DNA from 4 places in the Streptomyces cinereoruber genome. Region 1 is predicted to be linked to each of the others. Evidence: riboswitches for the same ligand, from Rfam matches in the RefSeq annotation. Region 1 holds a riboswitch; each other region holds the start of a gene.
What was found. Region 1 has a riboswitch for cyclic di-AMP ahead of CP977_RS32580 (LysM peptidoglycan-binding domain-containing protein). Riboswitches for the same ligand answer to the same signal wherever they lie in the genome.
Positions count from the first base shown of each region.

Region 2: it holds a riboswitch for cyclic di-AMP, as region 1 does, so the genes downstream of both, CP977_RS18605 (M23 family metallopeptidase) here and CP977_RS32580 (LysM peptidoglycan-binding domain-containing protein) in region 1, are expected to answer to the same signal.
Region 3: it holds a riboswitch for cyclic di-AMP, as region 1 does, so the genes downstream of both, CP977_RS28940 (M23 family metallopeptidase) here and CP977_RS32580 (LysM peptidoglycan-binding domain-containing protein) in region 1, are expected to answer to the same signal.
Region 4: it holds a riboswitch for cyclic di-AMP, as region 1 does, so the genes downstream of both, CP977_RS05140 (C40 family peptidase) here and CP977_RS32580 (LysM peptidoglycan-binding domain-containing protein) in region 1, are expected to answer to the same signal.

Region 1 covers NZ_CP023693.1:7,242,270-7,249,858, reverse strand. Annotated here, with positions in the region: gene CP977_RS32600 (class II fructose-bisphosphate aldolase) at 1-760, opposite strand, end outside; gene CP977_RS32595 (SIS domain-containing protein) at 842-1,765, opposite strand; gene CP977_RS32590 (DeoR/GlpR family DNA-binding transcription regulator) at 1,915-2,724, shown strand; gene CP977_RS32585 (DUF6197 family protein) at 2,844-3,527, opposite strand; cyclic di-AMP (ydaO/yuaA leader) riboswitch at 3,911-4,084, shown strand; gene CP977_RS32580 (LysM peptidoglycan-binding domain-containing protein) at 4,091-4,987, shown strand; gene CP977_RS32575 (phosphoribosyltransferase family protein) at 4,984-6,294, opposite strand; gene CP977_RS32570 (SpoIIE family protein phosphatase) at 6,477-7,589, shown strand, end outside.
Region 2 covers NZ_CP023693.1:4,143,860-4,151,448, forward strand. Annotated here, with positions in the region: gene CP977_RS18575 (phosphatase PAP2 family protein) at 1-197, shown strand, start outside; gene CP977_RS18580 (sigma-70 family RNA polymerase sigma factor) at 223-1,179, opposite strand; gene CP977_RS18585 (rhodanese-like domain-containing protein) at 1,382-1,873, shown strand; tRNA gene CP977_RS18590 (tRNA-Met) at 1,985-2,058, shown strand; gene CP977_RS18595 (MerR family transcriptional regulator) at 2,164-2,904, shown strand; gene CP977_RS18600 (PP2C family protein-serine/threonine phosphatase) at 3,045-4,256, shown strand; cyclic di-AMP (ydaO/yuaA leader) riboswitch at 4,538-4,684, shown strand; gene CP977_RS18605 (M23 family metallopeptidase) at 4,696-5,820, shown strand; gene CP977_RS18610 (aldo/keto reductase) at 5,907-6,869, shown strand; gene CP977_RS18615 (PrsW family intramembrane metalloprotease) at 6,880-7,589, opposite strand, start outside.
Region 3 covers NZ_CP023693.1:6,405,738-6,413,326, forward strand. Annotated here, with positions in the region: gene CP977_RS28935 (tyrosine-protein phosphatase) at 1-575, opposite strand, end outside; cyclic di-AMP (ydaO/yuaA leader) riboswitch at 964-1,124, shown strand; gene CP977_RS28940 (M23 family metallopeptidase) at 1,128-2,105, shown strand; gene CP977_RS28945 (SGNH/GDSL hydrolase family protein) at 2,266-3,078, shown strand; gene CP977_RS28950 (STM4011 family radical SAM protein) at 3,065-3,943, opposite strand; gene CP977_RS28955 (STM4012 family radical SAM protein) at 3,954-5,294, opposite strand; gene CP977_RS28960 (STM4013/SEN3800 family hydrolase) at 5,291-6,112, opposite strand; gene CP977_RS28965 (STM4014 family protein) at 6,124-7,281, opposite strand; gene CP977_RS28970 (STM4015 family protein) at 7,278-7,589, opposite strand, start outside.
Region 4 covers NZ_CP023693.1:1,172,113-1,179,701, forward strand. Annotated here, with positions in the region: gene CP977_RS05130 (ClpP family protease) at 1-418, shown strand, start outside; gene CP977_RS05135 (hypothetical protein) at 426-731, shown strand; cyclic di-AMP (ydaO/yuaA leader) riboswitch at 1,124-1,254, shown strand; gene CP977_RS05140 (C40 family peptidase) at 1,258-1,734, shown strand; gene CP977_RS05145 (ATP-binding protein) at 1,840-2,277, opposite strand; gene CP977_RS05150 (8-amino-7-oxononanoate synthase) at 2,440-3,678, opposite strand; gene bioB (biotin synthase BioB) at 3,854-5,128, shown strand; gene CP977_RS05160 (adenosylmethionine--8-amino-7-oxononanoate transaminase) at 5,121-6,401, shown strand; gene bioD (dethiobiotin synthase) at 6,422-7,150, shown strand; gene CP977_RS05170 (class I SAM-dependent methyltransferase) at 7,414-7,589, shown strand, end outside.

The DNA.
Region 1 (7,589 bases):
GCGGGTCGACGGCCTCGGGGTGGTCGGCGAGGTGGTCCCGGACCGCCCGGGTGAAGGCCTTGTTCAGATGGGTGGAGACGTTCACCTTGGTCATGCCGGACGTGACGGCGAGGGCGAGGTCCGCGTTCGGGACGCCGGAGGAGCCGTGCAGGACCAGGGGGACGTCCACCGCGGCGCGCAGCCGGGTGATCAGGTCGAAGTCGAGGACCGCGTCCCGGGTCAGCATCTGGTGGGAGCTGCCGACGGCGACGGCGAGGGCGTCGACACCGGTGGCGGCGACGAAGGCGCGGGCCTCCTCCGGGTCCGTGCGGACGCCCGGGGTGTGGGCGCCTCCCTTGCCGCCGACCTCGCCGAGTTCGGCCTCGACCCAGACGCCGTGGCGGTGGCACTCCTCCACGACCTCGCGGGTCGCCGCGACGTTCTCGTCGTAGGGGAGCTTCGAGGCGTCGAACATGACGGAGCCCAGGCCGAGTCCGACGGCCTCGCGGACGAGGTCGGGGTTCTCGGCGTGGTCGAGGTGGACGGCGACGGGGACCTTGGCGGCGCGGGCGACCGCCAGGGAGGCGAGGGCGACCGGCTCCAGGGCGCCGTGGTAGCGGACGGTGTTCTCGCTGATCTGGAGGACGACCGGCCGGTCGGCGCTCTCGGCTCCGGCCACGATGGCCTGGGCGTGTTCGAGCTGGAGGACGTTGAAGGCCCCCACTCCGGTGCCCGCCGCGCGGGCGCGGCGGGCGATCTCGTCGGTCGGCGTCAGCGGCATGGCGCGTCTTCTTCCGGGGTGCGGTCGGGTGCTTGTGGGAGGCGGCCGGCGGGGCGGCGGTCGGGTGCGGACGCCGGGCCGTCAGGCATGGACGTCGGAGAGGACCACGGAGCGGGTCAGGTTGCGGGGGGTGTCGGGGTTCAGGCCCCGGGCCTCGGCGACGGCGACGGCGAGACGCTGGGCGCGGATCAGGTCCGCGAGGGGGTCGAGGCCGCTCTCGGAGAGGATGCCGCCGACCTTCCGCACGTCGTCCGCGAGTCCGGCGGGCAGGGCGCCGAGGCCCCAGGCGACCCGGCCGGGGCCGGTGATGCTGATCGGGCCGTGGCGGTACTCCATCGCGGGGTACGCCTCGGTCCACGCGCCCGCCGCCTCGCGCATCTTGAGGCCGGCCTCCAGGGCGAGTCCGTAGGTCCAGCCGCTGCCGAGGAAGGTGAACTGCTCGGCCGTGAGGACGTCCTCGTCCAGCGGGGCGGTGAGGGCCTGCTCGGCGTCCCGCGCGGCGTCCTCGACGGTGGCCACGCCCTCGGGGAGGGCGCCTTCGGCCTCCAGGTGCGCGCGGAAGAGGGCGAGCGCCGTGGTGGCGAAGCGGGTCTGGACGACCGACTCCTCGTCCGCGAAGTCGAGGACGGCGAGTTCGTCGGCGAGGTCCGCCACCGGGGTGGCGGGGTCGGCCGTGACCGCGCCCGTGGGGACGGTGCCGCGCAGCCGGGAGAGGACGGCGAGGACCTCGCTGGTGGTGCCGGAGCGGGTGAGGGCCACGACCCGGTCGTAGCGGCGTCCGTGGGGGAACTCGGAGGCGGCGAAGGCGTCGGTCTCGCCGTGGCCGCCGGACTCGCGCAGCTCGGCGTAGGCCAGGGCCATGAACCAGGAGGTGCCGCAGCCGACGACCGCGACCCGCTCGCCCCGCCGGGGCAGGGCGGCGACGTGCCGGGGCAGGGTGCGGGCCGCCTGGCGCCAGGTCGCCGGCTGGGAGGCGATCTCCACGGCGGTGCGGGTGGTGCTCATGCCGATCTCCTTGCAAGAAAGACTGCGCGATATTGAACGAACATGCTTGAAGTAGAAGCTATTCAAGCAGAAACATGCACACTGTTTCCAGATCCCTCACCCGCCGGCGGCTAGAATCGGACGCTCGCACGACCGGGAGGGAGGGACCCATGTCCAAGCACGAGCGGTGGAACACGCTCCTCGAACTGTTGGCGGCCTCGGGAAAGGTCGAGGTGGAGGAGGCGGCGACCGCGCTCGACGTCTCCGCGGCCACGATCCGCCGGGACCTCGACGAGCTCGCCGAGCAGCAGCTCCTCGTGAGGACGCGGGGCGGCGCGGTCGCGCACGGCGTGTCGTACGAACTCCCCCTGCGGTACAAGTCGACGCGGCACGCGCCGGAGAAGAAGCGGATCGCGGAGGCCGCGGCCGACCTGGTCGCGCCCGGCGAGGTCGTCGGGCTCAACGGCGGCACGACGACGACGGAGGTGGCGCGGGCGCTCGCGCTGCGGTTCGCGAGCGGGCGCGCCGAGGTCCCGGTGCCGGCGACGGCGCCCGCGGGTCCGGCGCTGACCGTGGTCACCAACGCGCTCAACATCGCGGGCGAGTTGGCGGTGCGCCCGCAGATCAAGATCGTCACGACGGGCGGCGTCGCCCGGCCCCAGACCTACGAGCTGGTCGGCCCGCTGACGGTGGGGGTGCTCAGTGAAGTGGCGCTCGACGTGGTGGTGTTGGGGGTCGACGGGGTCGACGCCGAACTGGGCGTGATGGCGCACCACGAGGACGAGGCGAGCATCAGCCGGCTCTTCGCGGAGCGGGCGAGCCGGGTCGTCGTGGTGACCGACTCCTCGAAGATGGGCCGCCGGGCGTTCGCGCGGATCTGCGGCCTGGACCGGATCGACACCCTGGTGACCGACACGGACATCGCCCCGGAGACGGTCGCCCGGCTCACCGAGGCCGGGGTGAAGGTCCTCACCGTCTGACCCGTCCGCCGCCACGGGCGCGCGGCCGGACCGGTCGCACCCCAAGAAGGCCGGGACGTACGGCTGCCGCCCCGGTGACCACCGCCCGGGCGCTGAGGTCCCGTGCCCGGGCGGCGCCGTCAGCGGCCGGCGTGCGCGGCGCGGCGGATCGTGGCGTCGAGGAGGGCGAGCGCGTCGTCGGCCGTGCGCCCGGGGGCCCGGTTCCACGGACCGATGAGGTCGCCCCAGCCGCGCGACCGCAGTTCGGTCATGATCCAGGCGGCCGCCTCGTTCATGGTGTCCGCGCCGCCGTAGCCGAGGCGGTGGGCGGCGAGGAGCGCCCCGCAGACACAGCGGGCCCCGCGTCTGTCGCGGAGTCTGTACGGGGCGTTCTGCCAGCCCCACTCGGTCAGGACGAGGCGCGCGTACCCGAGGTGGACCGAGGGGCGCAGCTCGGCCTGCCCGATGCGGCGCCAGGCGTGGAGGCGGTCCGGCAGTACGGCTCCGATCCGGCCGGGCAGGCGGCGCTCGGCGGGGCCCGGGGCCGGGAGCGCGTCGAGGGCTTCGGCCACGAGCCGGTCCACGGGCACGCTGAGCAGGTCCCGCCAGCTCCGCCCCTCCCCCGGCGGCGGGGGTGCGAGCGGGACGGTCCCGGGCGCGGGCGATACGGGTGCGGGCGCGAGCGGTACGGGTGCGGGTGCCGGCCGTTCGGGCGCCGGCGCGGTCCAGTCGGTGACGATCCGCTGCCAGACGGCGCTCTCGTAGAGGGCGGCGGCCTCGCGGTCGAGGGCGTCGGGGGTGAGCTGGGGGGCGATGGGGGGCATCGGGCGGCTCCTGGGTCGGTCGCTCCATCCTTCGAGAGGAATGTCGGCTTTGCGAGCTTTGCCCTTGAGTGACACCCGATGCCACCAAAAGCCACCCATCACCCCCGAAAACACCACCTCACCGATTTTCGCCTCATTCCCCCATCAATGGAATTACGCCGCATATTCGGACATAATTCACCGGGTGACGCGACTCACTCCGCACGGCCCTCCACACGGTGCGGACCCCTCCGGCCCCGTACCCCACAAGGAAGTTCGACCCCTTCCGGGCCCGGCCGATCTTGAATTCCCCGAATTCGTTGATCCTTTTACGGGTGCCGCCGATCTGATCCTCTTGTTATTCGCCGCATTGCTGGCCTACGGTCACCCCCATTCGAGCGGAACGCCTAATCCTGCCACCGCTCGGAAACCTCCCTTTTCACCCGACGGCAGGAGCGGGGGACCCACGAATACGCCGGTCCGGTGATCCGGAACGGCTCGGGGTGCAGCCGCGTGCGCGCGGCCGGACACCTCCCGTCCGAACCCGACAGCTCACCTCGTAGGCGCCGGAGAGGAATCCCGTCATGCCTGCACACGGTAAGCACCGTCGCCCCCGCCGCAACCACGTCTCCCGTGGCCTCGCCCTGGTCGGCGCGGGTGGAGCCGCGCTGTCCCTGCCCCTGATCGCCCCCGCCACGGCCGGCGCCGCGACCCCCGCCGCGGCCCCGGAGATCGCTGCCAAGACCTTCACCGCGCCCGCCGCGGCCCCGGTCGCCGCCAAGGCCCCGGCGGCCGCGCGCACGTACACCGTCGTGAGCGGTGACTCGCTTTCCCTGATCGCCCACAAGAAGGGAATTCAGGGAGGCTGGAAGAGCCTTTACCGTGCCAACCAGAGCGCCGTGGGTGACAACCCGTCACTCATTCACCCCGGTCTGGAGCTGACGATTCATCGGGGTTCGGCCGAGGCCGCCCCCGCGCCGACGAAGAAGCAGGAGAAGACGGAGCGGAAGACCACCGCGAAGGCGAAGAAGTCCGCCACGGACGACCGGGCGAGCCGCTCCGAGCGCCGCGCGACCGCCCCGGCCTCCGGCGCCCCGACGGGGGCCTCCGCCGCCGCCCCGGCCGCCGCCGCTGCCGCCCCTGCCGCCGTCGCGCAGTACGCCGACAACCTCGACGGCTGGATCCGGCAGTCGCTGGACATCATGGCCCAGCACGGCATCCCCGGCTCCTACGAGGGCATCCACCGCAACATCATGCGCGAGTCCTCCGGCAACCCGCTGGCCATCAACAACTGGGACATCAACGCCGTCAACGGCACCCCCTCGAAGGGCCTCCTCCAGGTCATCCAGCCGACCTTCGACCGGTACCACGTGCCCGGCACGTCGACCGACCTGTACGACCCGGTCGCCAACATCACCGCCGCCTGCAACTACGCGGCCGACCGCTACGGCTCCATCGACAACGTCTACGGCGCCTACTAGTCCGCGCCGACCGCCGGGGCGTCCCGGCGCCGGAAGTGCCCGGTGAACCAGGAGGTGGCGAGTTCCGCCACCTCCTCCAGGGCGCCGGGCTCCTCGAAGAGGTGAGTGGCGCCCTCCACCACGGCCAGCCGGTTCTCGCAGCGCAGCAGCGCCCCGGCCCGCCGGTTGAGGTCCAGGACCAGCGGGTCCTCGCCTCCCACCACCAGGAGGGTCGGGGCCCGCACCCCGGCCAGGCGGTCGGCCGCGAGGTCCGGCCGCCCGCCGCGCGAGACGACGGCGGCGACCGGGGACGCCGGGTCGCCCGCCGCCCACAGCGCGGCCGCCGCTCCCGTGCTCGCGCCGAAGTAGCCGAGCGGGAGCTCCTCGACGCCGGGCCGCCCGGCCGCCCACTGCGTGGCCCCGGCGAGCCGGCCCGCGAGGAGCGGGGTGTCGAAGACGTGCGCCCGGTCCGCCGCCTCGGCCTCGCTCAGCAGGTCGAACAGCAGGGTCCCGAGACCGGCCCTGTTCAGCTCCGCGGCGACCGCCCGGTTCCGGGGGCTGTGGCGGCTGCTGCCGCTGCCGTGGGCGAACAGGACGAGCCCGGCGGCCCCCTCGGGCACGGCGAGCCTCCCGGCGAGCACGGCGCCGTCGACCGGGATCCGTACGTCCGTCTCCCGGACGACGGGGTCGCGCCCGGCCCTGCTCCGGTCCAGGCGGGCGATCACCTCGTCGTCCGGCGTCTGCGGGAAGTCCCGGTAGAACTGGCCGACGGCGTAGAACCCCTCGGGGGTCCGGACGGCGACGGTCTCGTCCGCCTCGCCGCCGAGCCGGGCCGTCCAGCCGGGCGGTGCGACCGGCACCGCGAGGACGATCCGCGCCGCGCCCCGGGCGCGGACCACCCGGCAGGCCGCCAGGGCCGTGGCGCCGGTGGCGAGCCCGTCGTCGACGACGAGGACGGTCCGCCCTTCGAGGGGCACGGGCGTCCTGCTGCCCCGGTAGCGGCGGGCCCGCTGCTCCAGCTCGGCCAGCTCGCGCTCCTCCACCGCGGCCAGCGCGCGGTCGTCCACCCCGGCCTCGTGGATCACCTGCTCGTTGAGCACCCGCACGCCGCCCTCGCCGACCGCGCCCATCGCGACCTCCGGCCGGTGGGGCACGCCCAGCTTCCGGACGAGGCAGATGTCGAGCGGGGCGTCGAGGGCGTCGGCGACCTCGACGGCCACCGGCACGCCGCCGCGCGGGAGGCCGAGGACCACGACGTCCTGGCCCTTGAGGTGGTCGAGCCGGGCGGCGAGCTGCCGCCCCGCGTCGCTGCGATCGCTGAAGAACATGGTCCGACGCCCTTCCGCCTGTGCGGCCGTCCGGGCGGGCCCGGGGAGGGACGCGGTGTCCGTCCCCTGCCCGTTCCTCCCAGGGTAGACGCGTCGGCCCGTCCCGCCCGGCGGGCGGGACGCCGGCCGGCGGGGGGCCTTCCGGGATGCGGGGGCTTCGACCCCGGGGGCATCCTGGCTGTGTGACCGCGCACGGCGCTTCCGGCCCCGGCCCGGCGGGCGGTACCGGGCGTCCGTCCGGGAGCGGAGCCGGCGGCGGGCCCGCCCCCGTCGCCCTGACGTGGGCGCTCGCCGAGGCGGCGCTCGGGGCGGTGGAGGAGGTCGGCGGATACGCGGGCGGGGTGTACCTGCGCTCCGAGACGCCCGGCCTACTGCGGCTCGCGGTCCTCGTGGGGCTGCCGGGGCCGCTGTTCCGCCCGTGGTGGCGGATGCACACCAACCGTCCGTTCCCGGTGGCCGAGGTCCACCGTTCGGGCCAGGCCGTCCACCTCGCCGACGCCGAGGACGCGATGCGCCGCTTCCCCCAGCTGGTGGCGAGCCTGCCGTTCCCCTTCGCCTCGCTGTACGCGCCGGTGACGACGGGCCGCGAGCGGTTCGGCGTGCTGGTGGCGCTGCGCGCGCCCACCCCGGGCGTGCCGGTGGACGCGCGGGACCGGGGGCGGATGACGCGGGGCGCGCTCCGGCTCGGCGAGGCCCTCGCCGGGCTGTCCCGGCGGGGGACGGAGGTCGAGTGGACCGGCGACCCGGTGTGCGTGCAGCTGCCGACCGGGTCAGGGCTGCCGGTGCGGTTCGGCTCCTTCGACTGGGACCTGCTCTCGGGCACCGTGACGATGGACGACGGGCTCCTGAGGATCCTCGGGGCGGGCGTGACCTCGCCCTGCACGATCGAGGACCTCACGTCCCTCCTGGAGCCGGAGGACGGGTACGCGCTGTGGGCGGCGGCCCGGCACGCGACGGGCGCCGGCGGGCGCCCCCTGGTGCGCAGGCTCCGGCTGAAGGGCCCGGACGGCGGGCTGCACCTCCTGGAGGTGTCCGCACGCGCGCGGCGGTCCGGTCCCGAGAAGGGCTCCCGGCTGGTGGGGACCCTCGTCGACCTCGGCACCGGTCTGATCGGCTCGGACGCCACCGACCGGCTGCCGAGGGCCCTCCTGGCCGTCGACCGGCTCGGCCGCGTCACGTACGTCAACGAGCGCACGGAGCAGCTGCTCGGCCGGCCGCGCAGGGATCTGGCCGGGCGGCCGCTGTGGGAGGCGCTGCCCTGGTTCGGGCACGCCTTCCACCAGGAGCAGCTGCGC
Region 2 (7,589 bases), 3.1 Mb from region 1:
CCTTCGCCACCGCCGTGGGGGTGGTGCTGCCCGCCGCCGCCGCCCCCCTCGGGATCCTGGCGTCGACGGTGGGGTACTCCCGAGTCCACACCGGCGTGCACTATCCGGGCGACGTCGCCGCGGGCGCCGTCCTCGGCGTCGCCAGCGCCGCCGTCTCCCTGACGGCCGGAGCCTCCCTGGCCCGCCGGCGGAGATAGCGACCGGGAGTCCCACCGGAAGCGTTCAGTACGCCGCCCGCGCCAGTTCCTCCTCCGTGAGGCCGAGCGTTGCGAGCCGTTCCGGGTCCGCCAGGATGTGGAGCTCGACGATCCGGTCACCGGCGACCGTGAACACCATGAGGGCGGCCGGGCGCCCGTCGACGACCGACAGGACCGCGGGCTCGCCGTTGGCCACGACCCGCAGCGCCGCCTTGCGGAACCGGGAGTACGCGAGGGCCTGCGCGACGACGGTCTCGGCGCCCCGCACCAGCTTGGAGGCGCCGGCCATGAGCCGCCCGCCGTCCGCGCGCAGCACCACGTCCGGGTCGAGGACCGCGAGGAGGCCGTCGAAGTCGCCGCCGTTCGCGGCGGTCAGGAAGGCGTCCGCGATCTCCCGCCGGCGCCGCGCGTCCGGGGCGGGGCCCGGGGAGGCGTCCCGCACCCGGCGGCGGGCGCGGCTGGCGAGCTGGCGGGTCGCGGCCGGGCTGCGGTCCACGACCTCCGCGATCTCGTCGAAGGAGACGGCGAACATGTCGTGCAGGACGAACGCGAGCCGTTCGGCCGGCGACAGGGTCTCCAGGACGACGAGGAGCGCGAGGCCGACGGACTCGGTGAGCTCGGCCGCGCGCTCGGGGTCGGTGGCGGCCGCGGCGTCGGCGGCCCCACCGACCCGGACCACCGGATCGGGGACGTAGTACTCCAGCGGGGACTCGCGGCGCGAGCCGCGCGAGCGCAGCATGTCCAGGCAGACGCGGCCGACGACCGTCGTCAGCCAGCCGCTGAGGTTCCGCACCTCGCCGACGTCGGCGCGGCTGAGCTTGAGCCAGGTCTCCTGGACGGCGTCCTCGGCCTCGCTCAGCGAGCCCAGCATCCGGTACGCCACCGCCCGCAGGTGCCCCCGGTCGGCGTCGAAGCGCCGGGCCAGGAGTTCCTCGTCGCCGTGCGGGTTCACGTTCATGTCCACCAGGTCCACCGTGCCCATCATGCCCACGTCCACGCTCGCCTCCGTCATGCCTCCATGACGGATCGGAGCCCGTCCATGTGACAGGGGGAGCGGGGCCGGGGTTTCGGTGCATGAGATTCCCGCCGTCCCGGCACGAACGCCCGGGATTCCCCGGCCGGAGCAGCCGACCTCCGTGGTTTCCCCCTTCAGCGGGGTGCCTGTCGGCCCTAGTTTGCTCATCATGACGACGACACCGCAGGTCAACCCCGTACTCCGCACCCCGCCGGCCTCGCCCGCCGCCGCTGCCGCGTACTTCTCCGCGAGCCTCGCCTTCCACGCCGACGTCTCCGACGTGGCCTCCGTCCTCGCCGCCGCGGCGGCCGAGGGCACCGACCCCGGCTTCGTCCTGGTCGACACGCGGTCCACCGCCTCCTGGGACCAGGGGCACGTCCCCGGCGCCGTCCACCTGCCGACCGCGCTGATCCCCGAGCGGGCCGAGGAGCTGCTCGACCGGTCCGTGCCGGTCGTCACGTACTGCTGGGGCCCCGGCTGCAACGGAGCCACCCGCGCCGCGCTCGCCCTCGCGGAGCGGGGCTTCCGGGTCAAGGAGATGCTGGGCGGCTTCGAGTACTGGGTGCGGGAGGGGTTCGCGTACGAGACCTGGGAAGGCCCCGCGGAAAAGGCCGCCGACCCGCTGACGGCCCCGGTCGACACCGGCGACTGCGGCTGCTGAGGCAGACCGTCGGGAGGGCGGCGGAAGGGCCGGTAGGAGGGCCGCCGGGAGGGGCCGAGGAAAACCGATTTCAGGATCGCCCCGGTCATGCCGTAGAGTCGTGTTCACCGACGCGGGGTGGAGCAGCTCGGTAGCTCGCTGGGCTCATAACCCAGAGGTCGCAGGTTCAAATCCTGTCCCCGCTACTCAGTAGCGAACGAAGGCCCGGATCCTCTTGGATCCGGGCCTTCGTCGTTCCCCCGGCGTTTCCGGTTGACCTTGACGCAACGTCAAGATCTAGCGTTCTCGACATGGAGTGGTCGATCCAGGAGATCGCCAAGAAGGCCGGCACCACCAGCCGCACCCTCCGGCACTACGGAGAGCGCGGACTGCTGGAGCCGAGCCGGATCGGCGCGAACGGTTACCGGTACTACGACCAGGCGGCGCTCGTGCGGCTGCAGCGGATCCTGCTGCTGCGCGAGCTGGGGCTCTCGCTGCCCGCCATCGCCGAGGTCCTCGCGGGCCAGCGGGACACCTCCGCCGCCCTGCGCACCCACCTCGCCCTCCTGGAGCAGGAGCGCGAGCGCATCGGACGCCAGATCGCGTCGGTGCGGACCACCCTCCACAAGACGGAGAACGGAGAAGAGCTCATGGCGGACGAAGTGTTCGACGGTTTCGACCACACGCGGTACGAGGAGGAGGTCACCCACCGCTGGGGCCGCGAGGCCTACGAGCAGGGCGACCGGTGGTGGCGCTCGCTGGACGAGGAGCAGAAGCGGGCGTTCATCGAGGAGCAGGCCGGCATCGCCCGCGACTTCGGACGGGCGGCGCGGGACGGCCTGGCCGCCGACAGCGACGAGGTGCAGGCCATCGCGCGGCGCCACGTCGCGTGGCTGTCGACCACCACGACGCCGACCAAGGAGTACGTGGTCGGCCTCGGCCGGATGTACGTCGACGACCCCCGGTTCACCAAGAACTACGACAAGCACGGCGAGGGCACCGCGGTCCTCGTCCGGGACGCGCTGGCGGTCTACGCCGAGCGGAACATGTAGCCGCCGGGCGGCCCCCACCGGCTTCCCGGACGGTCCCGTACGCCGGTCGGCCGTGCGGAGTCGCCGTCCGCCGGGGCGGCGGCCACCCTGGAAGGGCGCGGTACGGGGCCGCGGCCGGGCGGACCGGGCAGGAGAGAACGGTGGGGCACCCCCTAGGAGCGGCGGGCGGCGGGAGACGGGGCGGTGGGGGCCGTCCCGCGTACCGGGGCGCCCGGCGGTTCCTCCGCGCGCTGCCGCCGCTGATCATCGCGGGCGGCGTCCTCTTCGACGTGGCGACCCCCGCCCCGTACACCGCCTCCCCGATGCTCGCCGCCGCCCCGCTGGTCGCCGCGCCCTTCTTCTCCCTGCTCGTCACCCTCCTCACCGGGATCGCCGCCGTCCTCGCCTCGGTCGGCCTCTACCTCTTCAGCGACGACGTCACCCGCGCCCCGGCCGTCGCCGAGACCCTGACCGTGTTCACGGTCTCCGTACTCGCCCTCCTCATCAACAGGGTGGTGCGCCGCAGCGGCGAGCGGCTCGCCTCGGCGCGGGTCATCGCGGAGACCGCGCAGAAGGCGGTGCTGCCGACGCCCGCCGAGCGGATCGGCGGGCTGCGGTGCGCGGCCCGCTACGAGGCGGCGCAGGCGGACGCGTTCATCGGCGGCGACCTCTTCGCCGTGCAGGACACCCCGCACGGGGTGCGGCTCGTGGTCGGGGACGTGCGGGGCAAGGGCCTCGACGCGGTCGAGGCCGTCGCCGTCGTCATCGGGGCCTTCCGGGAGGCGGCCGAGCAGGAACGGACCCTGGAGGGCGTGGCGCAGCGGCTCGAACGGGCGCTGGACCGGGAGGGCACCCGGCGGGACAGCCTCGACGCCGTCGAGGGGTTCACCACCGCCGTCCTGGCCGAGATCCCGCGCTCCGACGGCAGCGGCACCTTCGACGGGTTCGTACGGGTCGTCAACCGGGGGCACCCGTCCCCGCTGATGCTGCACGGGGACGGGCGGGTCGAGTCGGTCGACCCGAGCCGGCCGGCGCTGCCCCTCGGCATGGGGGACCTCGCGTCGTGGCCGGACCGGGCCGAGGCCCGGCCGTACCCGCCGGGCACGACGCTGCTCTTCTACACCGACGGCCTCTCGGAGGCGCGGAACGCGCGGGGCGTCTTCTACGACCCGGCGGAGCGGCTGGCCGGACGGGTCTTCCCGGGCCCGGAGGAGATGCTCGACGCGCTCGTGGACGACGTACGGCTCCACACGGGCGGCGGGGCGACGGACGACATGGCGCTGCTCGCGCTGAACCGCCCGACGGCGGGGCAGCCGGAGCGGCGCCGCACGATGCCGGTGGTGCCGCCCGGCGGGTCCGGATCCCGGCGCTGACCGCCCGCCCGGCCGGCCGGCCGCCCCCCGATCGCCCGATCACCCGGAGGACCCCGTCACCGGGGGTAGTCGAAAGGTCTCCCTGCGATAACAATTGATGAACCGTCAGAAATCGAAGGTTTCGTCGCTCCCGGATCCGGCCTTGCTGAAGGGGGGTCAAGTCGGACCAATCCCTCCCAATTCAATGAACGATCAAGAGGAGCGGCTTGGAATCGGGACCCCCTGTCTATTAACGTTCGATAACGCAGCGCGGTCGTCCCAGCCGTCGCAAGAGACGGCACCGTGCGCACGCGCCGAATCCCGAAAGGGAACCGGGGAACCACCATTTGGGGTGAATCGAGCCCTTCGCACCCGTGCGACCGGGCCCGTAGGAGACCTTCCTGCTCCGAACCCGTCAGCTAACCCGGTAGGCGAGAAGGAAGGAAAGGAGCGCGCCTCCGTGGCGTCCAACACCCCTGCCCCCGAAGCCCCCTTCGACGCTTTCGGCGGCGGTGCGGCCCCCTCCGCCCCGGACACCGAGTGGAACCCCACCGAGGACTCCCTCCGCGACCGGGCCCGCTCCGGCGGTCGGCACCGGGTCGTCAAGCAGCGCTCCAACTTCGCCCGCTCCTCCACCGTCCTCGGCGTCGGCGTCATCGCCGCCGTCGGCGCGGGCGGCCTCGCCACCGCGCAGGACAAGCCCCCGGTCGCCATATCGCTCCCCGACCTCAACCTGCCCGACGCCCACGACCTCCCCGGCGTCGGCGCGCTCCTGCCCGCGCAGGAAGAGCGGGAGACGGTCTCCGCGGACCGCGCCAACCCGAACCCGCTGACCTCCGCCACGTACACCACCGAGGCCGACGAGCGGGCCTCGCGGTCCGGCCAGGTCACGCGGACGAGCCTGACGACGGCGGAAGCCCCGGGCGCCGCCGACGCCGGCGAGGCCCTGCGCGCCCGCATCCTCCAGCAGGCCGAGCAGCAGCAGGCCTCCGCCGACGCCGCCGAGAAGGCCGCGGCGGAGAAGGCGGCCGCCGAGAAGGCCGCCGCCGAGGCGCAGGCCAAGGCCGATGCCGCGGAGAAGGCGGAAGCCGAGGCGAAGGCGAAGGCCGAGGCGGAGGCCAAGGCCAAGGCGGAGGCGGAAGCCAGGGCGAAGGCCGAGGCCGAGCGCCTCGCCAAGCTCGCCGCCAGCTACTCGATGCCCCTCTCCTCGTACTCCCTCACCGCCACCTACATGCAGTCCGGCTCCATGTGGTCCTCCGGCTACCACACGGGCCTCGACTTCGCCGCCCCCACCGGCACCCCGCTCAAGGCGGTCCACGGCGCCACGGTCAAGTCGGCGGGCTGGTCCGGCTCCTACGGCTACCGGATCGTCCTGGAGCTGGAGGACGGCACCGAGATCTGGTACTGCCACCTCTCCTCCATGACGGTCAGCGCCGGCCAGACCGTGGGCACCGGCGAGACGATCGGCCGCGTCGGCGCCACCGGCAACGTCTCCGGCGCCCATCTCCACCTGGAGATCCACCCCGGCGGCGGCGACGGCGTCGACCCGGCGGCCTGGCTGCGCTCCAAGGGCCTGACGGTCTGACCCCTTCCCGGATTCCCGGAAACTTCCTCCCCGGATTCCCGGAAACACGCGGAATAGGCCCGGCGGCGGAGGCCGTTGACCACCCCATGACCTCTCTCCGTACGCTGGGCACGTCCGACCTGCACGTCTTCCCGCTCGCCCTCGGCGGCAACGTCTTCGGCTGGACCGCCGACGAGGCGCAGTCCTTCGCCGTCCTCGACGCCTACGCCGCCGCCGGCGGCAACTTCGTCGACTCCGCCGACGTCTACTCGGCCTGGGCCGAGGGCAACGAGGGCGGCGAGTCCGAGACCGTCATCGGCCGCTGGCTCGCCTCCCGCGGCAACCGCGACGACGTCGTCGTCGCCACCAAGGCCGGCGCCCACCCCCGGTTCAAGGGCCTCTCCGCCCCCACGATCAAGGCCGCCGCCGAGGAGTCCCTGCGCCGCCTCGGCACCGACTACATCGACCTGTACTACACCCACTTCGACGACGAGTCCGTCCCCGTCGAGGAGATCGTCACCGCCCTCGACCAGCTGGTGCGGGACGGCAAGGCACGGGCCGTCGCCGCCTCCAACATCTCCCCGGAGCGGCTCCGCGCCTCCCTCGACTTCGCCGAGGCCGAGGGCCTCGCCCGCTACGTCGCCCTCCAGCCGCACTACAACCTGGTCTCCCGCGAGACCTACGAGGGCCCGCTCCTGGAGACCGCCGAGCGGGCGGGCCTCGCCGCCGTCCCGTACTACGGCCTCGCCTCCGGCTTCCTCACCGGCAAGTACCGTCCCGGCACCGCCGTCGACAGCGCCCGCGCCGCCGGGGCCGGCAAGCACCTCGACACCGAGCGGGGCCGGGCCGTGCTCTCCGCGCTCGACGCGGTCGCCGGGGCGCACGGCGCCGAGCCCGCCACCGTCGCCCTCGCCTGGCTCGCCTCCCGGCCGACGGTCGTCGCGCCGATCGCCTCGGCCCGTACGGTCGAACAGCTCCCGGCCCTGGTCGCCTCCGCCGGCCTGGAACTCACGGAGGAGGAACTGACCCTCCTGACCGAGGCGTCCGAGGCCTCCGAGGTCCAGGGCTGATCGCGGGCCGCTAACTGCGGTACGGGTTGTAACCGCTGTAGTCCAGGTACTGCGGCGGCGTCCACGCCCGGCCCGTCGCCCGCGCCGCGTACGTCAGCGCGGGCGAGGCGACCGTCCTGCGCTGCCACAGGTGGTGCAGCAGCTCCTGCTCGCGGGCCGCGAAGTCGGGCCCGGCGGTACCGCGCCGGGCCCGGTCCCGCAGGAACGCGAGGGTCGTCGCGAAGGACTCGTACTCGTTGACGGCCCGCGCCCCCTGCTTGCCGTACGTCCGGGCGGCGTAGGAGCGGGCGAGCTGCCGGGCCCGCATCGAGGAGAGCGCGAGCGGCTCGGCGGGGGAGAGCCAGCCGGCCGCCGCGTACGCCGGGAGCTCCCCGGAGACCGTACGCAGCTCCCGCTGCCGGCTCCACACCGCGAGCCAGGTCAGCAGGCCGAAGGCCGGCACCATGAGCGCCCCGTACACCGCGAAGAAGATCCAGGGGCCGCCGAAGGTGGCCGAGCCGTTCCAGGCGGCGTGCATGCCCATGGAGAGCAGCAGTCCGGCGAGCGGCAGTAGCACCTTCCGCAGCCGCTTCCCGCGCGGGGCGAGCGCGGCGAAACCGAAGCCGAGGCCGGTGAGCACGGTGAACAGCGGGTGCGCGAACGGCGACATCACGACCCGTACGAAGAAGGTCCCGGCGGTCACCATGCCGATGCCGGCGGCGCCGATCTCCTGGTCCTCGC
Region 3 (7,589 bases), 840 kb from region 1:
TTCACGTAGTCGGCCTCGATCGCCGACCGCTCGACCCCGACGGCGAGCAGGGTGATCGCGACGGCGAGCCCGGCCCGGTCCTTGCCCGCCGCGCAGTGCATCAGGGCCGGGACGCTCTCCTCCGCCATGGAGTGCAGGATCCGGCTGTGCTCGGCGGTCCGCTCGACCACCATCCGCCGGTACGAATCGGACATCCGGGCCGCAGCCCTGCCGTCGCCGAGGACCTCCCGCAGCTGGACGGTGTCGCCGTCGCGCACCAGCTTCCAGAACTCCTTGCCGTCGGCCGGGTCGTTGAGGGGTATGTTCACGTTCCGCACGCCGGGCAGCTCGACGTCCGGGCCCTCGATCCGCCGGTCGGCCTCGTTGCGGAAGTCGAAGACGGTGTGCAGCCCGAGGCCGGCGAGGAAGGCGGCGTCGCCCTCGGTCGCATGGGCGAGGTGGCCGCTGCGGAAGAGGCGGCCGGGACGGACCGCGCGCCCGTCCGTCGTCGGCAGACCGCCCACGTCCCGGAAGTTGCGGACCTCCGTCAGTTCGGGCTCGGCGGCGTCGATGGGCGGGACCTGCTGCTGCGTCACGGATGCTCCTGGAAGTGTCGTCGTACGGATGCCGAGGCGAAATCGGTTCCAGGGGCAATCATCCGGACCGGAGGGGTGCGGCGCACCCCCTCGGACAGGAATGGGTGATCTGTCCGAATTAAGTCATTGCGTATAACGCGCCCTGATTGCAGGCGAGATGGGATTCGGCGCGTGAGCAGCGTCATAGAAGTGACGGATCGTGGCCGGGCTTCCGGCGCGAATCCCTTGCCGGAAAGGGGAGTCGGGGAGCGTCGTCCACGGAGGGTGACCGGAATTCCGGGGGAACGATCTAGGGCGGAATCCCGGGACAAAACAGCGGCTTGTTCGCGCCGACCCCGCTCGTCTAGCGTCACGCTCAATCCGGACGGACCGCCGAATCCTGCCACCGTCCGGAATTCCACCCATCCCATGCGTGGCAGGAGCGGGGGACCCAAGGAAGTACGCCGGTCCCGCGACGCAGGACGGCTAGGGGTGAAGTCGCGCGAGAGCGCGGCCGGACATCTCCAGTCCGAACCCGACAGCTCACCTCGCAGGCGCCGGAGAGGATTCGCCATGCCCGCGAAGGGTAAGCACCGCCGTCCCAAGAACAACCCCCTCACCCGCGGATTCGCCGCCGCCGGTACGGGAGGCGCCGTCGTCGCCCTTCCGCTCCTCGGCGCCACCGGGGCCCACGCCGCCGAGCAGACCGCCCCGGCCTCCGCCTCCGTCCAGTCCGTCGTCGCCGCGCAGCCCGTCGCGGCGAAGGCCGCCGCCCCGGCGAAGGCCGCCCCCGCGAAGGCCGCGGAGAACGGCCCCCGGACGTACTCCGTCGTCCCCGGCGACTACCTGTCGAAGATCGCCGCCGACCACCGCCTCTCGGGCGGCTGGCAGCGGATCTACGAGGACAACCGCCGGACCATCGGCGCCGACCCCTCCCTCATCCTGCCCGGCATGAAGCTCACCATCGGCGCCCAGGGCTCCGTCCCCACCGGCCCGAAGAGCACCACCGCCGCCGGGAAGAACGGCGACGACGCCCCCCGCGCCTCCCGCGAGAGCCGCCGCGCCGCCGCCCCGGCCGCCACCGCCCCGAAGGCCGCGGAGAAGAGCTCCACCGGCTCCTCCTCCACCGGCTCCACCGCCTCCTCCTCCGGCTGGGTCGCCCCCGTCACCGGCGGCTTCTCCACCCCGTACCGCGCCTCCGGCTCCATGTGGTCCTCCGGCTACCACACCGGCGTCGACTTCATCGCCTCCTCCGGCACCACCGTCCGCGCCGTCGGCGCCGGCACGGTCGTCTCCGCCGGCTGGAGCGGCTCGTACGGCAACGAGGTCGTCATCCAGCACGCGGACGGCAACTACTCGCAGTACGCCCACCTCTCCTCCCTCTCGGTCTCGGCCGGGCAGAGCGTCGGCGGCGGGCAGCAGATCGGCCTCTCCGGCTCCACCGGCAACTCCACCGGCCCGCACCTGCACTTCGAGATCCGCACCACGCCGAGCTACGGCTCGGACGTCGACCCGCTGGCCTACCTGCGCCAGCACGGCGTCTCCGTCTGACCCTCCGGCGCGCACCCCTTTTCCGGCGGCCCGGCACATACGTGCCGGGCCGCCGGCCTGTTCCGACTTGGGCGAATCTTTATCGGTGGCATATATCACCCGCCGTCAACCCCTCCTTACGGTCGCGTAGGTCACAGGCGAAAGGGAAGGATGTGCCCCCGTGGCAGACGATTCGAGATCAAGAGACAAGAACGCATTCGGGTCGTACGCGGCGATCGGTGACAGCTTCACCGAGGGCGTCGGAGACCCCGGCCCCGACGGGACGTACGTCGGCTGGGCGGACCGCTTCGCGGTCCTGCTCGCCGACCAGCTGCCGGAGCACGACGCCTTCCGCTACGCCAACCTGGCCGTACGCGGACGCCTCCTCGACCAGATCGTGGCGGAACAGGTCCCCCGGGCGAAGGAACTCGCCCCCGACCTGGTGACCTTCTGCGCGGGCGGCAACGACATCATCCGCCCCGGCACCGACCCGGACGACGTGGCCGAGCGCTTCGAGCGCGCCGTCGCCGACCTGACCTCCGCCGTCGGCACCGTCATGGTCACCACCGGCTTCGACACCCGCGACGTCCCCGTGCTCCGGCACCTGCGGGGCAAGATCGCCACCTACACCGCGCACGTGAGGGCCATCGCGGACCGCTACGACTGCCCGGTCCTCGACCTGTGGTCGCTGAGGTCCGTGCAGGACCGGCGGGCCTGGGACGACGACCGGCTGCACCTCTCGCCCGAGGGACACACCCGGGTCGCCCTGCGCGCCGCCCAGGTCCTCGGCCTGCCGGTGCCCGCCGACCCCGACCAGGCGTGGCCGCCGGTCCCCCCGCGCGGCTCGCTCGAAGTGCGCCGGGACAACATCCAGTGGGCGCGGGAGTACCTCGTGCCCTGGATCGGGCGCCGGCTGCGCGGCGAGAGCTCCGGGGACCACGTCGAGGCCAAGCGTCCCGACCTGGTGCCCCTCGGGGACCTCATGCCCCTGTAGCCCGGGGGAGGAGGGGCGGGGGAACGGCGGCGGGTATCCGCTCCAGGACCCCGCCCGCGAACACGTCGTACAGCGGCAGCGTCTCCAGGTGGACGTAGCCGATGTGGCAGTCGCAGACGGCGAGGGGGCAGGCGCGGGGACGCAGGGCGGCCCGGTACGAACCGTCGTACAGGTTCCCCAGCTCGGCCTTGACGAAGTGGCAGCGCCGCACCGTCCCCCCGCCGTCCACCGAGATCACCGACTCCCCGGTGCGGCAGGGCAGCCCCGCCGAGCGGTGCGGATGCCGGCTGTACGGGAAGAGCGGGTCCAGCTCCGTCCACCCGTCTGCCTCCGCGTCGGTGTACGCGTGCCCCTCGGCCGCGTTCACCCACAGGTACACGTGCGGCGGCAGCGCGTCCCGCAGCCTCTGCGCCTCCTCCCGGTGCTCCGGGAGCCCCACCACGCCGACGCTGAACCGGACGCCCCGGTCCACCAGGTCGCGGCACTTGCCGAGGAAGCGCTCGTACGGCGTCTGCCCCGGGTGGTACGTGCACCAGAGCGCCACGCTCTCCCGGTCCGCCTCCGCCAGCCAGCCGGTCCGGCAGCTCAGATTGGTCTGGATCGCCACCCGCTCGACGTGCGGCAGCCGCGACAGCTCGACCAGCGCCCGCCGGTACCAGGAGCGCACCAGGCCCTCGCCCCACGGCGTGAACAGGATCCGCAGCCGGTCACCGGTCTGCGCGGCGGCCCACCCGGTGAACCGCTCCAGCGCCGCCCGGTCCGCGCGCAACTGCTCCCGGCTGTCCCGGCGCTTGGCGAACGGGCAGTACGGACAGTCGTAGTCGCAGGAGGACAGCGGCCCCCGGTAGAGCAGCGTCAGGTCCACGGCAGCCCCCTCACTTCGGCTCGTACGCGGCCATCGCGGCCCGCACCCCGGGCGAGAACAGCTCCGGGCCGAGCCCGTCCGAGTGCGCGAGCCCTTCCGGCGAGAGCCGCAGCAGCCCCTCCGGGGCCTCCCCGTCCAGCCAGCCCAGCGCCTCGAACCGGCCCAGCTCCTCGGGGAAGTCCGCGAACGGCGAGGACCCGAACCGCTCCTCGTACCCGGCGACCGGCATCCCCTCCGCCTGGAGCAGCGACTGCAGCAGATGGCGGCGCCGCGCCTCCCCGGCGTCCACCCACCGGCCGACCCGGGCGCGCGAGAAGTCCCCGGTCTCCGTGTAGGCGTCGATGATCGAGCGGATCTCCCGCATGTCCACGGCGTAGTCGAAGGAGTAGTGCAGGGCCGAGGTGTACGAACGGGCCCCGCAGCCCAGGCCGATCATCCCGTCCGTCTGGCACGCGTGGTCGTCGGGACCGAGCGGTGCCGCGTCGCGCCGCCGGAACATCCGCATCGACACCTGCTCGTAGCCGTGGGCCAGGAGGTGGTCCCGACCGTACCGGTAGAGCCGCAGCCGCCGCTCGTCCCACTCCCGGTCGTCCTCCGGGGGCGTCCGGCCCAGACCGGTCAGCGGCCGGACGTACAGCGGATAGAGGTACAGCTCCTCCGGACGCCAGGCCAGGGCCGCGTCGAGCGAGAGGCGCCAGGACTCCTCGGTCTGCCCGTCGATCCCGTAGATCAGGTCGATGTTGAGCACCGGGACGCCGGTGTCCCGGATGCGGCCGAGCGCCGCCTCGACGTCCGCGCGGCGCTGCGGCCGGACCGCCGCCCGAGCCTCGGCCTCCACGAAGCTCTGCACCCCGATGCTGAGCCGGGTCGCGCCCCGCCCGGCGAGCACCGCGAGCCGGTCGGCGGTCGCGGTCGCGGGCGAGGTCTCCACGGACAGCGGCACCGCCCGCAGGTCCGCGCCCATGCGCCGCTCCGCGATGTCGCAGAGCCGCTCCAGCTCGGCGGCGGTCAGGAAGGTGGGCGTGCCGCCGCCGAACGCGGCCGTCGCGAACCGCACCGGCTCCCCGTCCCCGAGCGCCTCGCGCACGGCGGTCGCCTGCCGGTCGAGCGCGTCCAGATAGCGGGTGGTCAGCTCGCCGGGGGCGCCGATCCGGGTGAAGAGGTTGCAGAAGCCGCAGCGGACCTCGCAGAACGGCACGTGCGCGTAGAGCGAGAGCGCGTCCTTCGGCTCCCCGGCCCAGAGCGCGGCGAGCTCCGGGGGATCGGCCAGCTCCCGGTACGCGGTCTTGTGCGGGTAGGCGTAGACGTAGCTGCGGTACGGGCGGGGGGCGGGGGCCCGGGTGGTCTTCACGCGGCGGCCTCCCCGTCCGGGCCCGGCAGGACGAACTGCGCGTACGGCACCGTCCACACGACCTCGTGGCCGAGCCGGTGACCGGTGAAGCCGTCCTCCCCGTACGCGGTGCCGTGGTCGGAGCAGACGATCGCGAAGCACGGGCGCCGGGAGCCCATCGCGGCGAAGAGCCGCCCGACGTGCCGGTCGACGTACTCCAGGGCCGCCGCGTGCGTCTCCCGGGAGTCGCCCGCCTCGCGGGTCGCCCCCGGCAGGTGGAACCAGTTGGGCTGGTGCAGCGCCGACACGTTGACGAAGAGGAAGAGCCGCTCCTCGCGGGGGAGCCCGGCCACGACCTCCTCGGCGCGGGCGACCTGCGACTCGAACGAGGTCGGGGACGCGACGCCGAAGGAGGGCTCCCAATGGCTCTCCTCGAAGAGCCCGGGAAGTACGGAGCCGAGCGGCGGCCGCTTGTTGAAGAACCCCACCCCGCCGACGCAGACCGTCCGGTAGCCCTCGGCCGCGAGGGCGGAGACGAAGTCCGGGGTGTCGTGGACCCAGGTGCCGCCGGCGGTCGACTCGCTCCCCGCGAACCGGGCCGCGAACAGCCGGGGATGCGGCCCCTGCGCGGCGGGCGTCGGCAGGAAGCCGGCGAAGATCGCCTGGTGGGAGGCGTAGGTGAAGCTCCCCGGCGCGTGCCGCCGCTCCCAGGCGCCGCCGGGCAGGTGCCGGGCCAGGTTCGGGATGCGGCCCCCGGCCGCCAGCTCGGCGGCCACGTCGTACCGGAGCGTGTCGAGGGTGACCAGGAGCAGATCGTGGCTGCCGACGATCGCGTTCATGTCGGGCTGGTTCACGCGGTGCTCGTTCCTGTGGTGCGGGCGGTGCTTGTGGGGCTTGAGTCGCGGGGAGTACGGGGGAACAGCGCGGCCACCTGGGCCGCGTAGGTGTCGAGGCCCTCTGCCCCGCCGCCCGGCAGGCCCGTGAGCCGGGGCAGCAGGTCGCCGAAGGCGTTGACCTCGCCCACGGCGAAGCGGCACCAGCCGGACGCGGGCAGCAGGTCGACGCCCACGCACCGGGTGCCGGGGAACGCGGCGGCGGCCCGCTCGCACACCTCCAGCGCGTCCGTCCACCGCGCGCCGGCGGCGGCGATCGCGGCCCGGGCCGCGTCCAGGTCGCCCCGGACCCCGCCCAGGTGCAGATTGGTCAGGGGGGAGCGGCTGGTGCGGAGCACCGCGTGGGTGGCCCGCCCGTCGATCACCACCACCCGCAGGTCGGCGGCCCGCCCGTCCTGGACGGCCTTCGGCAGCCACCGCTCGACGTGCAGGCCGTCGGGGGCCAGGGCGTCCACGAGCGCGGCGACCTCCCGCTCGCCCGTGTAGCGCCGTACCCGCAGGGAGTTGAAGAGCCGCCCGTCCGGAGCGCGCTCCACCGAGGTGGTGGCCTGCACCCGGCCCGCGCCGTTCGTCTCCACCGCGAGCACCCCCGAGGCCGAGGAGCCGTGCGCGGGCTTCACGAACACCCGGCGCATCCCCGCCCCGGCCGTCAGCGCCCGCACGTCCGCCCAGCCGCGCACGGCCGGCGCGGCGGCGCCGGAGGTCGGCGACGCGGGCACCGGCACGCCGGCCGCCCGCAGCCGGCCGTGGGTCAGCCGCTTGTCGAACAGGACCGGCAGCTCGGCGGGGTCGTCCACGAGGACCGCCCCCGCCTCCTCGACGCTCCGGGCGAGGTCCGCCACGGCGCCGGTGAACCGCGCGTACCAGCGGCCCGTGCCCTCGACCCGGGCCGGGTCGTCCACCCCGCGCAGCAGCCGGTCGGTCTCCGGCTCCTCGCCGGGCGAGTCCAGGCGGACGGTCTCGCCCGCCGCGAACCGGGCCCGGCCCCGCAGCACGTCCGGCCAGGACACGACCCGCGCCCCGGGCAGCCCGGCGGACCGCAGCGCCTCCTGGAAGAACGCGACGCGGCGGCCCGCCGGAACGCCGACGACCACGGGGCGCGGGCCGGAGGTCATTCGGCGACCGCGACGTACCGGTGGACCTCGCCGTCGCCGTAGTCCTCCGGCGTCTGCGCGTCGTCCAGGACCACGGTCACGCCGTGCGGGACGAGCGCGGCCTTCAGCCGCTCCCGCATCGGCTCCGACAGGTAGTGGTGCGACAGGTCGAGGTGCGACAGGTGGGTCAGGGGCTGCCCGTCGAGCAGGGCCGCCGCACCCTCGTCCGTGAGCACGCCCATGGACAGGTCGAGCCGCTCGATCCGGGCGACGACGGGCGCGCCCGCCACGGCGGCGGCGATCGCGTCCTCGATCACGCTGTTGCGCAG
Region 4 (7,589 bases), 6.1 Mb from region 1:
CTACATCAACTCCCCCGGCGGCTCCGTCACCGCCATGACCGCGATCCACGACACGATCCGGACGCTCGCCTGCGACGTGGTCACCACCTGCCTGGGCCAGGCCGCCTCCACCGCCGCCGTCCTGCTCGCCGCCGGCACCCCGGGCAAGCGGATGATGCTCCCCGGCGCCCGCGTCACGCTCCGGCAGCCCGCCATGGAGGAGCCCCTGCGCGGGCAGCCGAGCGACCTCGGCGTCCAGGCCCGCGAACTGGACCGCCGGCGCGCCCTGATGACCGGACTGCTCGCCGAGCACACCGGACGGAGCAGCGAGCGGGTCGCCGCCGACCTCGACCGCCCCACGGTCCTGGACGCCCCGGCCGCCGTCGCGTACGGGCTGGTGGAGCACGTGGTCACGAGCCGCCGCGGCGCGGCGCGGTGAGCGGGCCGTGGTTCCCGAACCGCCGCCGCTGCCCGCCCTGACGCGGGCCGAGGGCGAAGTGGTCGATGCCTGCCTTGCGGTCGTCGACCTCCTGGGGAGAATCAATCCATCCAGGAGTACGCATACCTATGGGGGCCTGAGGGCGGCTCAGGCCCTGGTGGGGCGTGCGGAGGAGCTGCGTGAGGCCCTGGCGCTCATGCACGCGCGGGGCGAGAGCGAGGTGCACGCGGAGACCCTGGCGCGCGCCCTGCGGGTGCTGGATGGGGAGCAGCGGGCGGGCCGGGTCACGCTCCCCCGGGAGCGGCGGAGTTGACATTCCGGCATGTCGTGTCAAGGGCCGGACGGCCGACACGGCGCGCCGGAACCACTCGTCCGTTCGGTGGAGTCGATGAGTCGACATATGACCCGGGCGAGTTGCGCAAGGGGTGTACACATCTGGCGGAACCGGGCGCTCCTTCGCTGGTGCGGGGCTCGTCCGCCAAACCTCCGACGATCACGAAACCATCCTGTCCACCCGAATGGATCAGTCGTGAGGACTCTCACATAACGTCGTTTCCACTCGGATTTCGACCAGGCTGTGGGGCAAGATCCCTGCCGACGACAAGCCCCCGCCATCCGAGGCGGGGCGGTCCGGGCGGACGCCGAGTCCTGCCGCCGTCCCGGACGCCTGGTCGACAGGATTGGATCGGCAGGAGTGGAGGACCCGAGCAGTACGGGCCGTACGCGCTGTTTCCGCAGCGGGGCCGGCCCTTGGGGTGAAGCCGCGAGAGCGGCCGGGCATCTTCGCCTGCCCGAACCCGACAGGTCATCCTTCACAGGCGGCTGACGAAGGGTTGCGCATGACTGCGCAGATGCACGTCCCGTCCCTGCTGTCCCGGGCCGGAGCCGTCTCGGCTCTCACCCTCGCCGCCGTCGGCGGCACGCTGCTCGCGCCGGGCGCGGCGCCGGAGGCCCAGGCAGCGACCGCACACGCGAACAAGGCGCTGAGCGTCGCCGCCTCCAAGAAGGGGGCGCCCTACCGCTACGGGGCCACCGGCCCCTCCCGGTTCGACTGCTCGGGCCTGACGCTCTACGCGTACAAGCAGGCGGGCAAGTCGCTGCCCCGCACCGCGCAGCAGCAGTACAACAAGACCAGTCGCGTCTCCGCCTCCGGCCGGCAGAAGGGGGACCTGGTCTTCTTCCACTCCGGCGGCAAGGTCTACCACGTGGGCATCTACGCCGGCAGCGGCAAGCTCTGGCACTCGCCCAAGACGGGCTCCTGGGTCAAGCTCGACAAGATCTGGACCTCGAAGGTCTCCTACGGACGCGTCCGGTGACCCCGCCCGGGCACTGAGCGGGCGCCGGAGGGGAGGCCGGGGGGTGCGGTGGCGCCGCCGCACCCGAACCGTCGCCGGACGGGCCCCGGCCCCGCCGGACGCGCGCTAACAGACCACCGGTGCCGCGGCCTTCCACGGCAGGGTGATGCCGACCGTCTTGCCGCCGTCCGGGGTCGGGGTCACCGAGAGGCGGCCGCCGGACTCCACCGCGAGGGAGCGGATGATGGCCATGCCGCGGCCGTTGTCCTGCTGGACCGCCGCGGGAAGGCGGCGGGGCCGGCGCGGATGGCTGTCCGTGACGCCGACGTGGAGCTGCTCCCCGTCCTCCAGGCGTACGTCGACCGTGAAGGTGGGCGACTGGCCGAAGGTGTGCAGGACGGCGTTGGTGGCCAGTTCCGAGACGATCAGGCGGACCGCGTCCGCCTGGTCCGAGAGCGCGTCGAGGCCCCAGTCGGTGAGAATCCGCGCGACGTACCGCCGGGCGGTGGGGACCGAGGCGGGCTCGCTCGCCAGGGTGACGGATGCTTCCTGATGGTCTGCCATGGCGACTCTGTCCCTTTCCCGCCGGGGCCACCGCCCCGGATCGCACTGCGCGTCAGAGTCCCACCGATGGTGCCGGGCCGTATCGGGTTCCACCAGGGCAATACCGCATCTGTCGCCCGAAGCGGTGAACCGTACGAACCGTGAACGCCTCCGGACGGTGCGTCAGGCGGCGGGCGCGGTCCGCAGGATCGTCTCCACCGCGCGGTCGATCTGCGCGTCCGTCAGGTCGGCGCGGGCCGTCAGGCGCAGCCGCGAGACGCCGTCGGGGACGGACGGGGGCCGGAAGCAGCCGACCGCCAGGCCCCGTTCCCGGCAGTCCGCCGCCCAGCGCAGCGCCGCCTCCGGGGAGGGGGCGCGGACCGAGACCACGGCCGCGTCGGGCCGGGCGCCGGTCAGACCGGCCGCGGTCAGCCGCTCGTACAGGGTGGTGGCGACGGTACGGGCCCGCCCGGCGAGCCCCGGTTCGGCGGCGATCAGGCGCAGGCTCGCGAGGGCGCCGCCGACGGCGGCCGGGGCGAGGCCGGTGTCGAAGATGAAGGTGCGGGCGGCGTTCACCAGGTGCTCGATCACCCGGGCCGGGCCCAGGACCGCGCCGCCCTGGCTGCCCAGGGACTTGGAGAGGGTCAGGGTGGCGACCACGTCCTCGTCGCCCGCGAGCCCGGCGCCGTGCACCGCGCCCCGGCCGCCGTCGCCGAGGACGCCGAAGCCGTGGGCGTCGTCCACGACGAGCCCGGCGCCGTGCGCGCGGCAGGCGGCGGCGAGCTCCGCGAGCGGGGCCCGGTCGCCGTCGACGGAGAAGACGGAGTCGCTGACGACCAGGGCCCGGCGCCCGGGGTGCGCCTCCAGGGTCTTGCGTACGGCCTCGGGGTCGGCGTGCGGGACGACGGCGGTCTCGGCGCGGGCCAGGCGGCAGCCGTCCACCAGGGAGGCGTGGTTGGCGGCGTCCGAGACGATCAGGGAGTCCCGGCCGCCGAGCGCGGTGAGCACGGCGAGGTTGGCGGCGTAGCCGGAGGAGAAGACGAGGGCCGCCTCGAAGCCGCAGAAGGCGGCGAGCTCGCGCTCCAGGTCGGTGTGGAGCCGGGTGGTGCCGGTGACGAGCCGGGAGCCGGTGGAGCCGGCGCCCCAGCGCCGGGCCGCCTCGGCCGCCGCCCCGGTGACCTCGGGCCTGCGGGTGAGGCCGAGGTAGTCGTTGCCCGCCAGGTCGAGGAGGTCCGAGTCGGCCGTCCGGGGCCGCAGCGTGCGGACGAGACCGGCGTCGGCCCGGCGGCGCGCCTCGGCGTCGGTCCAGTCGAAGGCCGTGCGGCGCGGGACCGCGACCCGCGCCTCGTCCACCCGCGTCTCGTCCACCCGTACGTCGTCCGCCCGTGTGTCGTCCGCCCGTGTGTCGTCGGCCTGTGGCATGCGGGATCCTTCGTCGGCGCCTCCGGCCGGCCGGCCGGTGCCTTTTGTAGGCAGCGCACAGACCCTAACCGCAGGAGACCGGGATCGTGGTGTGGTCATCCACACACCCCGATCGGGGGCGTTTGTTCGGATCCTCCTTGGCCCGGGGGCGGGCGGTAGGCCAGGATCAGCGGTTATGGACCTGCTGAACACGCTGGTGGAGAAGGGGCTGCGGCGCGAGCCGCCGACCCGTGAAGAAGCGCTCGCCGTCCTGGCGACCTCCGACGACGAACTGCTCGATGTGGTGGCCGCGGCCGGCAAGGTGCGCCGTCAGTGGTTCGGGCGGCGGGTGAAGCTCAATTATCTGGTCAACCTCAAGTCCGGCCTGTGCCCCGAGGACTGCTCGTACTGTTCGCAGCGGCTCGGCTCCAAGGCGGAGATCCTCAAGTACACCTGGCTGAAGCCGGACGAGGCGTCCCAGGCCGCCGCGGCGGGCGTCGCGGGCGGCGCCAAGCGGGTGTGCCTGGTGGCGAGCGGGCGCGGTCCGACGGACCGGGACGTGGAGCGGGTCGGCAGGACCATCGAGGCCATCAAGGAGCAGAACGAGGGCGTCGAGGTGTGCGCCTGCCTCGGTCTGCTCTCGGACGGGCAGGCGGAGCGGCTGCGGGAGGCCGGCGCCGACGCGTACAACCACAACCTGAACACCTCCGAGGCGACGTACGGCGGGATCACCAAGACCCACACGTACGCCGACCGGGTGGACACCGTCCAGAAGGCGCACGCGGCCGGGCTCTCGGCCTGCTCGGGCCTGATCGCGGGCATGGGCGAGGCCGACGAGGACCTGGTCGACGTCGTGTACGCGCTGCGGGAGCTGGGCTCGGACTCGGTGCCGGTCAACTTCCTCATCCCGTTCGAGGGCACCCCGCTCGCCAAGGAGTGGAACCTGACCCCGCAGCGCTGCCTGCGGATCCTGGCGATGGTGCGGTTCGTCTGCCCCGACGTCGAGGTGCGGATCGCGGGCGGCCGCGAGGTGCACCTGCGCTCGATGCAGCCGCTCGCGCTGCACATCGCGAACTCGATCTTCCTGGGCGACTACCTGACCAGTGAGGGCCAGGCCGGCCAGGCCGACCTGGACATGATCGCGGACGCGGGCTTCGAGGTGGAGGGCACGGGCACGCCCACGCTGCCCGCCCACCGCGCGGACGCGCTCGCGGCGGCCGGCGGCGGCTGCGGTTCGGGCGCGGAGGCCGGTGGCGGTTGCGGCTCGCACGCCCCGACCGAGGGCGCCCCGGCGGAGGCCGGTGCCGGGTGCGGGTCGCACTCCGGCGGCTGCGGTCCGTGCGGCGGACACGCCCCGGTCCCCGAGCCCGCCGAGGCGCCGGCCGTCGAGGCCGCGCCGGGCGGCGCCCGGACCGATCTGGTGGCGGTGCGCCGCCGGGGAGCCGGGACGGACCTCGCGCCGAATGCGTAACGACGAGCTCCTCGCCCTGGACAGGGCGCACGTCTGGCACCCGTACGGCCCCATGCCGGGCCGCACGGACCCGCTGGTCGTCGCGTCCGCGTCCGGGGTGCGCCTCCGGCTCGCCGAACCCGCCGAGGGGCGGGACGAGTTGATCGACGGCATGTCCTCGTGGTGGTCGGCGGTCCACGGCTACAACCACCCCGTCCTCAACGAGGCGGTGCGCGGCCAGCTCGACCGGATGAGCCACGTGATGTTCGGCGGGCTCACCCACGAGCCGGCCGTCCGCCTCGCGAGCCGGCTCGTGGAGATCACCCCCGAGCCGCTGCGGCACGTCTTCCTCAGCGACTCGGGCTCGGTCTCCGTCGAGGTCGCCGTCAAGATGTGCCTGCAGTACTGGCGTTCGCTCGGTCGCCCCGAGAAGCGGCGGCTCTTCACCTGGCGCGGCGGGTACCACGGGGACACCTGGCAGCCGATGTCGGTGTGCGACCCCGAGGGCGGGATGCACGAGCTGTGGACCGGGGTCCTCCAGCCCCAGGTCTTCACGGACGCCCCGCCGGCCGCGTACGAGGAGTCGTACGCCGCGCTGCTGCGGACCTCGATCGGGCGGCACGCGCACGAGCTGGCCGCGGTGGTCGTGGAGCCGGTGGTGCAGGGCGCGGGCGGCATGCGCTTCCACGACCCGGCGTACCTGCGGGTGCTGCGGGAGGCCTGCGACGAGCACGGCGTGCTGCTGGTGTTCGACGAGATCGCGACCGGGTTCGGGCGCACGGGCACGCTGTTCGCGGCCGACGCGGCCGGGGTCTCCCCCGACGTGATGTGCGTGGGCAAGGCCCTGACGGGCGGTTACCTGTCGATGGCCGCGACGCTCTGCACGAGCCGGGTGGCCGACGGGATCTCGCGCGGCGAGGTGCCGGTCCTGGCGCACGGGCCGACCTTCATGGGCAACCCGCTGGCCTCCGCCGTGGCCCTGGCCTCGATCGACCTGCTGCTCTCCCAGGACTGGCGGGTCGAGGTCAAGCGCATCGAGGCCGGGCTGCGCGACGGGCTCGCCCCGGCCGCGGACCTGCCGGGCGTGCGGGACGTGCGGGTGCTCGGCGCGATCGGGGTCGTCCAGCTCGACCACGAGGTCGACATGGCGGCGGCGACGCGCGCGGCGGTCCGGGAGGGCGTGTGGCTGCGCCCGTTCCGGGATCTGATCTACACGATGCCGCCGTACGTGACGGGTGACGAGGACGTGGCCCGGATCTGCGCGGCGGTACGGGCCGCCGCGGCGGCGGGCTGAACGGAAGGACTGGGGCAGGCATGGGAATCGTCGTCGTCAGCGGCACGGGGACCGAGATCGGCAAGACGGTCGTGACCGCGGCGGTCGCCGCCGTCGCGACCGCCGCCGGGCGGTCGGTCGCCGTCCTGAAGCCGGCGCAGACGGGCGTCGGGCCGGACGAGCGGGGTGACGCGGACGAGGTCGTACGGCTCTCGGGCGCCGCCGCCTCGGCCGAGCTGGGCCGCTTCCCGGAGCCGCTGGCCCCCGGTACGGCCGCCCGGCGGGCCGGTCTCGCGCCGGTCGGGCCCCGGGAGGTCGCCGAGGCCGCCCGGAAGCTGGCCGCCGTGCACGACCTGGTGCTCGTGGAGGGGGCGGGCGGGCTGCTCGTCCGCTTCGACGAGGAGGGCGGCACGCTCGCGGACGCGGCGGCGCTGCTCGGCGCGCCGGTCCTGGTGGTGGCCCCGGCCGGGCTCGGGACGCTCAACTCGACCACCCTGACGGCCGAGGCGCTGCGGGCGCGCGGGATCGGGCAGCTGGGCGTGGTGGTCGGCAGCTGGCCGGCCGCGCCGGACCTGGCGGCCCGCTGCAACCTGGCCGACCTGCCGGAGGCGGCGGGCGCGCCCCTGCTCGGAGCCGTACCGGAGGGTTCGGGCGCCCTGTCCCCGACGGAGTTCCGGGCGGCGGCGGGCGGCTGGCTGGCCCCGTCCCTGGGCGGGACGTGGGACGCGGAGTCCTTCACCCGGACCCACGCGGAGCCGTACGGGGGCTGACGGACGGTCGGGGCGCCCGGCGGCCCGGGGCGGAATGCGGCGCCTCCGCGCGGCCGGGCCGCGGTCTTCTCGTACGGCCGGGGCGTGAGATCCCGTACGGCCGGACCCTCATAAGCACAGGGGTGCAGCCCTGTGCCCCGGGGGCTTCCGTACGGGTCGGGGTTCGGGCGTCAGCCGTGTGGTCGGGGTTCGGCCCGTCGGGCCGCCCCGGGTGGGGCGGCTCCGTAGGGTGGAGGTACGCGCCCCTGTGGAAGGAGTCCCCGATGACGTCTTCGCGGCCGGCGCCCGGGGACCCGCCCCGGGTGCACCACCCCCTCTTCGCCCGCTTCTACGCCCGCTTCAGCGTCTCCGCCGAGACGCGGGGCGGGATCGGGGCCCTCCGGGCGGAGCTGCTCGCCGGGCTCGCCGGGCGGGTGGTCGAGGTCGGGGCCGGGAACGG